DNA from 3 places in the Mesorhizobium sp. M0563 genome. Region 2 is predicted to be linked to each of the others. Evidence: riboswitches for the same ligand, from Rfam matches in the RefSeq annotation. Region 2 holds a riboswitch; each other region holds the start of a gene.
The links. Region 2 has a riboswitch for cobalamin ahead of NKI50_RS00990 (CbtB domain-containing protein). Riboswitches for the same ligand answer to the same signal wherever they lie in the genome.
Positions count from the first base shown of each region.

Region 1: linked by a shared signal. The riboswitch ahead of NKI50_RS22435 (ABC transporter ATP-binding protein) and the one ahead of NKI50_RS00990 (CbtB domain-containing protein) in region 2 are both predicted to bind cobalamin.
Region 3: linked by a shared signal. The riboswitch ahead of metE (5-methyltetrahydropteroyltriglutamate--homocysteine S-methyltransferase) and the one ahead of NKI50_RS00990 (CbtB domain-containing protein) in region 2 are both predicted to bind cobalamin.

Region 1 is NZ_JAMYQV010000019.1:38,625-42,772, forward strand. It holds gene NKI50_RS22425 (FecCD family ABC transporter permease) at 1-354, opposite strand, end outside; gene NKI50_RS22430 (ABC transporter substrate-binding protein) at 384-1,328, opposite strand; gene NKI50_RS22435 (ABC transporter ATP-binding protein) at 1,325-2,143, opposite strand; cobalamin riboswitch at 2,236-2,439, opposite strand; gene NKI50_RS22440 (GyrI-like domain-containing protein) at 2,734-3,567, shown strand; gene NKI50_RS22445 (bifunctional helix-turn-helix transcriptional regulator/GNAT family N-acetyltransferase) at 3,605-4,148, opposite strand, start outside.
Region 2 is NZ_JAMYQV010000001.1:204,032-208,179, forward strand. It holds gene NKI50_RS00985 (aromatic ring-hydroxylating oxygenase subunit alpha) at 1-1,070, opposite strand, end outside; cobalamin riboswitch at 1,211-1,406, shown strand; gene NKI50_RS00990 (CbtB domain-containing protein) at 1,443-1,622, shown strand; gene NKI50_RS00995 (CbtA family protein) at 1,638-2,420, shown strand; gene cobU (bifunctional adenosylcobinamide kinase/adenosylcobinamide-phosphate guanylyltransferase) at 2,413-2,934, shown strand; gene cobO (cob(I)yrinic acid a,c-diamide adenosyltransferase) at 2,936-3,559, shown strand; gene cbiB (adenosylcobinamide-phosphate synthase CbiB) at 3,999-4,148, opposite strand, start outside.
Region 3 is NZ_JAMYQV010000028.1:60,358-64,505, forward strand. It holds gene NKI50_RS27340 (helix-turn-helix transcriptional regulator) at 1-683, shown strand, start outside; gene NKI50_RS27345 (hypothetical protein) at 706-1,254, opposite strand; cobalamin riboswitch at 1,810-2,010, shown strand; gene metE (5-methyltetrahydropteroyltriglutamate--homocysteine S-methyltransferase) at 2,106-4,148, shown strand, end outside.

The sequences.
Region 1 (4,148 bases), on a different contig from region 2:
GATACCGAAATGGTCGCCAAAAATGGTGATGACGGAAACCGCGCCGGCCGCGGCTCCGGACGACAGGCCGAACAAGAACGGATCTGCGAGGTCGTTGCGCGTTACCGTCTGCAGCAGCGCGCCGATGACGCCCAGCCCGGCGCCGACACAGATGGCCATAATCGTGCGCGGTAGCCTAAGATCGAGGACGATCTTGGCAATCGGGATCTTGCCGGCCGGACCGGACACAATGTCTCCGTCCAGCCCGGCGGCATGTCCGAGCGCAACAATCACGTCGCTCAACGCGATGACCGTCGATCCATAGGCAATCGACAGCAGAGCAAGAGCGGCAATCGCTGCTGCTCCTGCTGTCATCGCCAATTCGAACGCTCTCTGGCGCAAGCTCAGAAAGCTTCCGGGTGCATCGCCCTGGCGATCTTGCCGATCGCCTCGATGTTGGCAGGCCCAGGCGTCAGTTCGGCATAGCGCAGCGCAATGAAGTGCTCATTTTTGACCGCCTCAGTCTCCTTCATCGCCGGATGAGCTTTCAGGAAATCGAGCAGTTTTCTGTAGCCGCCGTCCTGGTAGTCGAGCAGGATAAGAAATTGCGGATTGCGGGCCGCCACCGTCTCCCAATCCGTATTGCCCCAGCTCGTCGGCATGTCGGCCATGATGTTGTCGCCGCCGGCTGCGGCGATCATGGCGCTGGGGATCGCGAACTTGCCTGATGTGAAGGGTTTGTCTTCGCCGGAGTCGTAAAGAAACACACGCGTTCCCGTGCGGTCGCCGATCTTTGCCGTGATATCGGCGAGCTGCGCCTTCCAGTTCGAAACAAGCTTTCCCGCCTCCGCCTCCTTGCCAAAAATCTTGCCCAGCTTTTCGACATCACCATAGAGCAGGTCCATCGAGGCTGCGGGGCGGTTCTGGTCGAGATGGACGCAACTTTCCGTCAGCACCAGCGTCTTGATACCGTGCGGGGCCAGCGTATCGGGCGTCACCTCGCCGCCAGGCTTCATGCCGTAATACCAGCCGGCGAAGAAGAAATCGGGCTCGACGGCGACGAGGTTTTCGAGGGTCGGGTATTTCGGCGCGAGTTCCGGGATCGCGCCCTGCTCGGCCTTGAATTCCGGACCGACCTTATACCATCCGGTGATGCCGGTCAGGCCGACGATCGATGGTTGCAGCCCCAGCGCGAAGGCCATCTCCGCCATGTTCAGATCTTGGATGACGGCGCGCTTCGGCGCGGCGTCGAACGTCAGCGGCGTGCCGCAGCTATCAACGGTTACCGGGAAAGCGAAGGCGGTCTGGGCAAGTAGGAGGGAGGCAAAAGACAGTACGAGGCGTTTCACGGATGTTGCTCCTTGGTCAAATCGGGATGTGAAGAGGCGCGGTTCGGAACGTCGAAGACCGTGAGTTCGCGGTCTTCGGTGGGATGGCGCAGCCAAAGCACGTCAACGCCGAAAATCTCGCGGATCAACTTCTTGGTCAGCGCCTCGCGCGGACTGGCAAGCGCCTGCAGGCGGGCCTCGTTCATCACCGCGACCCTGGTGGCAAATGGCGTGACAAGCGACAGATCATGAAGCACCGCCACGACGGTCATGCCAAACTGCGATACGAGTTCGAGAAGGTCGCTGCGGGCGCGCGGATCGAGATGATTGGTCGGTTCATCGAGGAACAGGATTTTGGGCTCCTGGGCGATGGCGCGCGCCAACTGGGCGCGTTGCCGCTCGCCACCGGATAGCGAGCCGATCGTGCGGCCGAGCAGCGGCAGCAGGCCGGTTCTGCGAAGTGCTTCAATGACGATGTCGCGTTGCTCGCTCCTCCGTCGCAAGCCGGCATGCGGGACGCGCCCAAGCTCGACGTAGTCGATCACGGCAAGCCGCGGATCAGGCTGGTCGGTCTGGCCAACGACCGCCATGTGCAGTGCCCGCTCGGCGGCCGAAAACCTCTCCAGCCGGCGTCCGGAAAATCTCACATCTCCCGCGCTTGGCCGCAGCGTACCGCATAGCATGCGCAGCAGCGTCGTCTTGCCGGCGCCGTTGGGGCCGATGATGGCGAGGCGGTCGCCCGGCGCTATCGAAAGGCTCACCGCGCTGACCAGGCACCGGCCATTCGTCGTCGCGCTCAGTTCACACGCTTCAAGAAGAGGCTGGGAGGCGTCCAACTTACCGTCACTTTCTCAATGGCGACGGAAGGAAGCTGGACGGACCGGCCGACAAGACCGATGTCCACGTCTCCTCCCGGCACACCCCGTCCGGTCAACTCATGCTGATGGCAGGTCTCCTGGCTCGCGGGTCTTTGCGCCATCCTGCCTTCCCAGCCTTGCCGGCCAGTGGCACTTCGGATTTTGCTAACCGCTTACAGTTGCGGGGGCAGCCACGGCCTCGATCCGAAGATCTCACCGTGTTCCCTTTTCACCCCTTGCCTTTCGACTCGGGGACCATCAGTCAGCCACCCTAGTTTTCCGCCAATCACAGCGCAATAAGTCTTGTCAGAAGGAGCCATATAGACCTCGTGATGTAATAACGTTACATTTAAAAGGACGTTTGCCCGCTTCCTGTCAAGCCTTTTCGCGCGACGCCTGCGACTTGCCGACGACCGTCGCTCTCGATTTGCGCAGTGCGCAATTTCGATCAGACTGCCTCCGCCAGGAAGCGGCACCATAATCTTGCCAATATAAGACATGGCCAATGTAAAGACTGGGCCATGTAAAGACTGGGCCAATGCGGAGACTGAGCCAATGCGAGGTGCCAAATGAATCCGACCGAGAAGGCGCTGTGGTTCGTCGAAAGCCATCTGCCCGAAGCAGTCTCGCTGGACGATGTCGCCAAGAGCAGCGGGGTGTCGCGCTTTCATGTGACGCGGGCTTTCGGCGCGGCTACCGGCCGTTCGGTGATGAGCTACGTCCGTTCTCGCCGACTGACCGAAGCGGCGCGCAAGCTTGGCGCCGGCGCACCCGACATCCTCTCGGTCGCGCTCGACGCCGGCTATGCCTCGCATGAGGCCTTCACCCGCGCCTTCCGCGACCAGTTCGGCACCACGCCGGAACTGGTACGCGCACAAGGCTCGCTCGACAACCTCGATCTTGTGGAGCCGATCCTGATGGACCAGTCCTTTCTCGCCACTCTCGAACCACCGCGTTTTGAGACCAGCCGGCCGTTTCTCATCGCCGGTCTCGGCGAGCGCTACAGCTGCGAAACCAGCGCCGGCATCCCGATGCAGTGGCAGCGGTTCGGCCCCTATATTGGCAACATTCCTGGCGAGATCGGCGACGTCGCCTATGGCGTCTGCGTCAACGGCGACGACGCCGGCAATTTCGACTACATCGCTGGCGTCGAAGTGTCCGATTTTTCGGACCTGCCGAGGGAGTTTTGGCGTGTGCGCGTGCCGGCGCAGAAATACGGCGTGTTCGCCCATCGTGACCATATCTCGACCATCCGCCGCACGGTCAACACGATCTGGAACAAATGGCTGCCAGCCTCTGGGCACGAGATCGCCGATGCGCCGGAATTCGAGCGTTACGGCCCCGAATTTGATCCGCGCAGCGGCAATGGCGGGCTGGAAATCTGGATACCGATCAAAGGGTGAGGCACGGCAGGCCGACGCCGAAGCGCCGGAAGCGCTGCTACAGTTCCAGGTTCCAGTTCTGGCCGACCAGATCCCTGCCGAAGGAATGGTGGCACTCCTCGTTGGTCAATTTAAAGCCCACAGACTCATAGATGTGGCGGGCGGCGGCGAGCACGTCGTTGGTCCACAGCGTCAGTGTCCTGTAACCCGTGGCGCGGCAAAAGCCGATACATTCCTCGACCAGCCGCTTGCCGATGCCGAGACCTCGCGCCGAGGGCTCGACGTAGAGCAGGCGCAATTTCGCCACCGCGTCCGACTGGCGCACGACGAAGACGGAGCCGACGACCTCGCCTTCCCGCTCGGCGATCCAGCTGCGTTCCCATTTCGGATCGAAGGATTTGACGAAGGCACCGAGGATTTCGGCGACCAGCGCTTCATAGGTTTCGTCCCAGCCATATTCCTGCGCGTAGAGCAGGCCCTGGCGATGAATAATCCAGCCGATGTCGCCGACTTGCAGAGGCCGCAGCATATAGGGAATTTTGGGCTCGGCGCTTCCGCCCAGCAAACGCTGCACCGTCTGCATGGCTTTGACCAGCCTGTCC
Region 2 (4,148 bases):
CCCTTCTGGTTGACCTCGCAGATATCAGCGTCTTCCTCCAGCACCTGGGTACCGAAGGCGACGATGTTGTCGATATCCGCAGCCGGATCGACGAGCGCTTCGGGCGAAAAAAGCCATTCGGCGGTGAGTTCGGTCTGCTCCGGCCCAAGCGGCACCAGCCGCACGGTCCTGACATAGTCGACATGGCCGACGACGAACATCGACGGCAAGTTGGTGGCATAGGTCTGCCCGGCAGCACGCTCGGCCGGCGTCAGGCTCGAAAAGACCGAGCCGTGGACGCGCCCGTCGCGCGACCAGGTTTCGGCCCCGGCCCGCAAGCCGCCGGCAAATTCCGGCGCGTCATTGTCGGCGTGGCGCGCCCATTCGGGGTCGTCGTGCCGGCCCATCAGGCCGCGGCCATAGATCGGCACCAGCCGCGACAGGTCCTTGTGGACGCCAGGGCAGTGCAGGCACTCGTTGAAGTTCTCCCAAAATATCTTCCAGTTGCAGTTCATAACCTTGCGCAGCACATGGCCGCTCAGCAGCGTTTCCAGCGGCCAGTTGGCGAGGTTGCCGGATGCCGGATCGAAGGATGTTTCAGCCGAACCGGCAGCGTCTTCCGCGAGGTTGACGAAAACGAAACCGCTCCACACCGACAGTGCTACGCGGTAGAGCGGATGATCGGCCTTGTCGAAACCGTCCGGCAGCGATTTCGATGGCACGCGCACCAGATCGCCGCGCAGCGAATAGGACCAGGCGTGGTAGGGGCAGGTGATGAGCCGCGCCTTCAGCCGTCCTTCGCTCTGCTGGCAAAGCTGCGAGCCGCGATGCCGGCAGGTGTTGTGGAAGGCGCGCAATTCGCCGGTCTCGTCGCGCAGCACGACGATCTCCTGCGTGCCTATGCGAAACGTCCTGAATGCCAGCGGCTGGGCAAGGTCGGCCTCGCGGCAGACCAGCAGCCAGTTGCGATACCAGATGGCCTCGAGATCGCGCTGATAGCCTGCGATGTCCCAATAGGCCGATGACGGCAGCGTCGGCTCGGCCTGCGTCAGGCCGTTATAGGGACCGCGCTCATTCGGGCTGGGTTGCATGCCGGCTTCCTCCCCATCCGCCAGCCGACACCCGGCTGTGAGAATTGTCAATTGCGGCGCCGGCCGGCGAGCTTGGCGAGGCGGCGCATTCGCCACACGATCCGGCGGAATTTGGTTTGCCGGGCGCGGCGATTCTGCCTATAGTCGCTGATGTCGTCGGTTCCGTTTGGAACCAAGAGGGAATGCGGTGCGGGCGAAATTCTTGCCCAATGCCGTGGCTGCCCCCGCAACTGTGTGCGGTAGTCCTCTCCATATGCCACTGAAGATTTTCTTCGGGAAGGTGGGGAAGGGCGCTGATCCGCGAGCCAGGAGACCTGCCGGCGACAGGAAACTGACTTCTATGCCCTCGGGTGGAGGGCGAAAGGACAAGACATGAATACCGCTTCCGTCTCGCTCGGCGCTTCCGTCTCCTCGCAGTCGCGTTTCATGCAGCTGGCGCTTGCTGCATTCCTCGGCATTTTCGTCATGGGCTTTGTCGGCTTCTCGCACATCGATGCGGTCCACAATGCCGCCCACGACTATCGCCACTCGATGGGCTTTCCCTGCCACTGACAAGGGGCTGACATCATGACACTGTTTCGCAACGTCGTGTTCATCGCGGCGATCGCAGGGCTCGTGGCCGGCGTCGTTCTCGCCTGCATGCAGGCCTATGCCACGGTGCCGCTGATCCTGAAGGCGGAAGTCTACGAACAGGCCGGCGGCGGCCATGACCATGCCGCGGCACCTGCGGCACCGGTCGAAAACGCCGGGGGCACGATGGCTATAAGCAGCGCCGCGCCGGCACCGGCTGAAGCAATGGCTCCGGCGGAGGACGAAGGCTGGGCGCCGGCCGACGGTTTCGAACGCTTTGCCTTCAGCGTCGTTGCCAATATCGTCACCGGCATCGGCTTCGCGTTGGTCCTGGTTGCGGTTTCGGAGTTCGCCGGCGGCATCGGCAATTGGCGCCAGGGCCTGTTCTGGGGGCTTGCCGGCTTTGCCGTGTTCACGCTGGCGCCGGGCCTCGGCCTGCCGCCGGAATTGCCGGCAATGCCGGCGGCCGACCTTGTCCAACGCCAGATCTGGTGGTGGGCAACGGTGGTGGCGACCGCCGCCGGTCTCGGCCTGCTCGCCTTCCGCAGATCGCTGCCGCTGGCGGTCCTTGCCGTGGCGTTGATGGTGGCGCCGCATATTGTCGGCGCGCCGCAGCCCGACAGCTTCGAGACGACAATCCCGGAAGGCCTGCATCATCAGTTCGTGGTGGCGGTGACGCTGACCAATCTGGTGTTCTGGCTGGTGCTCGGCGCGGTCGTCGGCGTGGTGCGCGGCCGCTTCACCGGCACGGCGACCAGCCTGCGCGACAGCTTTGCCTGACCGCGCTGCCGGGGCGCTGACCCTGATCATCGGCGGTGCGCGCTCCGGCAAGAGCGTGCATGCCGAGAGGCTGGTGAGTGCCTGTCCGGCGCCATGGAGCTATATCGCGACGGCGCAAGCCTATGACGAGGAGATGCGCGAACGGATCGCGCTGCACCGCTCGCGCCGCAGCGCCGGCTGGACGACCATCGAGGCGCCGCTCGACCTTGCCGGCGCGATCGAGGCACTGCCTGACGGCCAGCCGGTGCTGATCGATTGCCTGACGCTGTGGCTGACCAACCATATGCTGGCCGAACATGATGTCGAGGCCGAATGCCGAAGGCTGGCAGATGTGCTGTCGCGGCCGCGTGGACCCTGGTTCGTGGTGTCCAACGAGGTCGGCCAGGGCATCGTGCCGGAGAATGCGCTGGCAAGACGGTTTCGCGACGCGGCCGGCCGGTTGAACCAGGACGTTGCCGCCGTCGCTGACACCGTGCTTTTGATGGTGGCGGGGCTGCCGCTCAGGGTGAAATGACATGGCTGATACCGACCACATCGATCCCAAGGACGAGGAACGCCACCGCGCGAAGATGGCCAAGCGCAAGGCGGTGCAGGACGCCGAGGTTGCAGCCAAGACGGTCGAGAAAGGGCTGTTGATCGTCAACACCGGTCCGGGCAAGGGCAAGACCACGGCCGCCTTCGGGCTGGCGCTCAGAATGCTCGGCTACGGCAAGCGCGTCGGCGTCGTCCAGTTCATCAAAGGCAAATGGCACACCGGCGAGAAGGATGCTTTTGCCTGCTTCGGCGACCGCGTCGTCTGGCACGCCATGGGCGAGGGCTTTACCTGGGAAACGCAGGACCTGAAGCGCGACATCGCGGCCGCTGAGGCCGCCTGGGCCAAGGCGCTCGAGCTGATGGCCGAGCCGTCGATCAGCCTCGTGGTGCTCGACGAACTCAACATCGCGTTGCGCTACGATTATCTCGACCTCGAAAAGGTGGTCGCAGCGCTGAAGGCGCGTCGCGAGGGCCTGCATGTCGTCGTCACCGGCCGCAATGCCAAGCCGGTATTGGTCGAGGCAGCCGATCTGGTCACCGAGATGGGCGTGACCAAGCACCACTTCTCCGCCGGCGTGAAGGCGCAGCAAGGGATAGAGTTCTGAGGGGTTTGGCGATCGGGGAAGGGCGTTTCGGAGCAGGCGGCGCCGGCGAAGCTGCCGATCTCCCCCCTTGTGGGGGAGATGCCCGGCAGGGCAAAGGGGGGCACTGTCCCTCGGCCTGTCAGTCGGAGACAACTACGTCGTCAGACCGTCATTAGCAGGTGAACGGTCAAGAGGCTGGCGATCCTTCGCGCCCCCCTCTGTCCTGCCGGACATCTCCCCCGCGAGGGGGGAGATTGGATGGCGCTTCGGATTTCGCCAACCTCGAACGTCAAAGGCAGGGAATGAGAAGCGCAAAGCTGGGGCGATTATTCTTTGGGCACAGCAATTTTGTTCTTGCTTTGTGCCGGCAGCTATGGTACTAATCTCGCTATGGTGCTAACTGGCTCCAACGACCCGCCGCTTGGCGGGTTTTTTGTTTCCGCTCGATCTCGGGCGCAGGTCACGCCAAGATAACAACCACTGCGATCACCCCGAACAGCGCGATCAGCAGTAAGTCGGCGACCCGGTAAAGTTTCAGCGCCCGTCGGATGTCGGTGCTCTCGATATCGTCGCGGCGGCCGCCTTCGCCCATCAACGCGTCTTCGACCAT
Region 3 (4,148 bases), on a different contig from region 2:
AATGCACGGTCGAGGAGCTGCTGGGCTGGAAGATTGATGTCGAGGAGTGGCGCACGAGCCCGTTTGCAATTGCCGATGCCGAAACGCGATACGGCACGCTCAGAATCAAGACGACTGTTGGCAGCCGCCAATATCCTATCGATGAAAAGGGGCGTGAATCGATTTTACGTCAGTTGAAGGAACTTCATAATCTGCGTAGAAATAACGCAAGCAGGCCATGGCTGTATTGTTGGAGCCTTGACAACAAAATACTCTTGATAAATCCGCAATATGTCCGCACCATTGAGCTTATCGGTGACGATGTAGAGGAGATGCCAGAGTATTATCATCCAGAAATCTATCGGGCTTTGGATGACTGGGATAAGGGTGAGGTTTCAGGAAAGCTGAAGAAAGAATGCGATGCCATCATCGCAGAGATGGGTGATCAGGAAGCCGTGCACATGGCCTCCTATGTTCGCGTCACATATGACGACGGAGAAGATGAGTGGAACTTCTTGGATGAAGAAACCGCTACGACTTTCTTCGGATTGGAAGCTGCGACCTTTGACGTTCCCCAGTGTAGTTTCGCCGAAGTGGAGGAAGAAGGTTACTACCGAGCGCGATACGCCAACCTTGATCGCGTCGTGGTGATGGAGGTTCCAAGCGACCGTTATCACAGATTGACCGCGCCCGAGGAAGCTTAGAACCATCCACGAAGGGCGCATGTTACATCTCGACCTTGCGTGGTGCGTTTTCAGTACGAGATGACGTTAAGCGTAGGTAGTGGCAGGTAAGAGTGCTCGACCAGAAGCTCAACTGCCTCCTCAATATCGCTGCCGATGTGCCGCAGGACACGTCCACGGGAGCGTGGATAGGCGTGAAGTTCCTGCACTCCACGGTCCGCTCTCCCATCGCCGGTGTGTGCCCGACGCCATCTTGTGGACGAGCTTGGCCGCCTGCACCCGGTTGTATTCCGGCTTGCGGTGCGCCTGGGCGGTCCGCCGCGATGGCTATCTCCATGTCAATCGGCGCCGAACTTTGACTGCCCGCTGCTTTGATGAATTTGGCGAGGTCCCGCGCATAATCACTCTTGGTCTTCTCCTTGAGGCCCTGTGTCGCGAACTTGTGGTCCAGCAGGGCAAACAGGTCCAAGTCCCCTTCCGCCTGTGGCGCTGGCTTGCCCTCACCGCCCTCGGCTTCCCAATTGGGGACCGCTTCTGCGCGCTGCACCGTGGCGATTGTCCGCCCAAGACGCATCACAAGATCGAACGCCAAACCGTGCGCGTGCACGACGATTTGCCGCTCAGGCCTCATTTGGACAGGACTTGAGCTGGCCCGGTGGTTTGAGCCGGGTTACCTTGAGCCGGTGGGCTGCGAACAAGCAGTTCGAGACATTGGCCTCGATCACTTCGCAACACGCCGCTGCGCCTGGCCTCGGTGTGCTCCCCCCGAAATCGTTGTGTCATATCACCGAGGGCATCACGGCCAACAGCTTCCACATGGGCAACAGCCTCGCCATTGAGCCGAATATGGTCGCGAGCAGATCACCAACGAAGCGGTCGGAACCTCGGAGCCGAAGTTCGACGCCGAGGTGGTTCGCATGATGCGCTAAGCAGCACCACGGCGCTTGCCGGTATGTTTGCTGCCGGCAGCCGACGAACTCCTATCCTCCTGGACAAGGGCGCCGTGCGTCATTGCTTTGATTTACCGGCCGCTCAAGGTTTCCACAGTTTTCGCTTTCGAGGCGACCTTTGGAACATGCCAACGGAAATTTAACATAACGACATAAACATTTCTTTATGCGGCGTTGACAAAGAAGCGAACTGCTGTAATTGTCTCCCGCGTCGTGGTTCTCCGTACGGCGCTGCCGCAGCGGAGCTAAGAGGGAAGCCGGTGCGATGCCGGCGCTGCCCCCGCAACTGTTAGCGGCGAGCCAACCCCACTCATGTCACTGAGGCGAATAGCCTTGGGAAGACGGGTAGAGGCTATGACCCCGCGAGCCAGGAGACCTGCCACGGCGAATTACGTCCACGGGCGGGGTGTCTCGGTGGCCGCTGCAGCCTGGCGTTCGTGCCGGCCTGCTAGCGCCTTCCTTGTCACCGACGCCCCAACCATCGGGGTCTGGCATGACTATCTCTCAGCAAATTCCTGTAGCAACGCTCGGCGTGCCGCGCTTCGGTCGTCGGCGAGAACTGAAATTCGCGCTTGAAAGCTACTGGTCCGGAAAATCGTCCGCTGCCGACCTTCTCACGACCGCGAAGGCGCTCCGTGCCGCTAGCTGGGAGGAGCAGCACGATCGCGGCGTGTCGAAAATCCCGTCGAACGACTTCTCGCTCTACGACCATGTGCTCGACACCGCAGCCATGGTCGGCGCCGTTCCATCCCGTTACGGCTGGAATAGCGGCGAGGTTCCACTTGACATCTACTTCGCAATGGCGCGGGGCAACCAGGGTCAGACGGAGGATTGTCGACACGCTGGTCACCAGCAGGCGGCTCATCGGTCTGATGTAACCGCGATGGAAATGACCAAGTGGTTTGACACCAACTATCACTACATTGTGCCGGAACTCAACGATGATCAGACGTTTGCCCTCTCGTCGACGAAACCGGTCGATTACTTCATCGAGGCTAAAGCTCTCGGCGTTCACACACGCCCAGTCATCCTTGGACCGATCACCTTCCTCAAGCTGGCGAAATCGCCTGCCGAAGGATTCGATCCCATCGCGCTCCTGCCGCGGCTGCTGCCCGTCTACGAGCAACTCCTGCAGAGGCTGAAGCTGTCTGGAGCCGACTGGGTGCAGATCGATGAGCCAGCGCTTGTCCTCGATCTGAACCCGAACGAACGAGCTGCGTTCGAATTCGCCTATGGCCAGCTGTCGAAAGCCGCGCCCGAGCTGAAGATCATGCTGGCTACCTATTTCGGGCCGCTGGGAGACAATCTCGAAACCGCGGTTTCTCTGCCCCTGGCCGGGCTGCATATTGATCTCGTGCGCGCTCCCGAGCAACTGGAAACGGTGGGTCGGCTCGCACCGAAGGATCTGGTGCTCTCGCTTGGCTTGATCGATGGCCGCAACGTCTGGCGTGCGAACCTGCCCGCCATTCTCGACCGCATCAAACCGATCGTCGCCGGCTGGCCCTTGGACCGCGTCGAGATCGCGCCTTCTTGCTCGATGCTGCATGTGCCGATCGACCTGCGCATGGAGACGGAACTCGACGCGGACATCAGGTCGTGGCTCGCCTTCGCGGCCCAGAAGACCGACGAGTTGGTGTTGCTGGCCCGGGCCCTGTCCCAAGGCAGGGATGCGGTGGCAGGCGCGTTGAAAGCGTCTGCCGAGGCTGCCGTCACTCGCGTGGCATCCACGAAGATCCATGACCCGCTTGTTGAGGGGCGGATCGCCAGCATTGACGACAGCATGAAGCGACGAGAGAGCGCTTTTGCCGAGCGCTCCAGAGTCCAGGCCGGCACGCTCGGGCTGCCGCCGTTCCCGACGACGACCATCGGGTCCTTCCCGCAGACGCCGCAGGTACGCAGGGCGCGGGCCGCTCATGCGAACGGCCAGCTGAGCTATGTCGACTACGAGACCTTCCTGAAGAAGGAGATCGAGGCTGCAATTCGCTGGCAGGAAGAGATCGGGCTGGACGTGCTGGTGCACGGTGAGTTCGAACGAAACGACATGGTACAGCATTTCGGCGAGCAGCTGTCCGGCTTCGCCTTCACCCAGCATGCCTGGGTGCAGAGCTATGGGTCGCGTTACGTGCGCCCCCCCATCATCTTCGGCGACGTATCGAGGCCCAATCCGATGACGCTGCGCTGGTGGCAATTCGCCCAGTCGCTTACGGAAAACCCTGTGAAGGCAATGCTCACAGGCCCGGTGACCATTCTCAACTGGTCTTTTGTTCGCGACGACGTACCCCGCTCCGAAGCATGCCGCCAGATCGCGCTCGCCATCCGCGACGAGGTGACGGATCTCGAATGGTCCGGCGCAAGGATGATCCAGATCGATGAGGCCGCGTTTCGCGAAGGATTGCCACTGCGCCGGTCTGACTGGAAAGACTATCTCGACTGGGCTGTCGAATGCTTCCGGATCGCCTCAACGGGTGTAAAGGACGCGACTCAAATCCATACCCACATGTGCTATTCGGAGTTCAACGAGATCATCGACGCGATC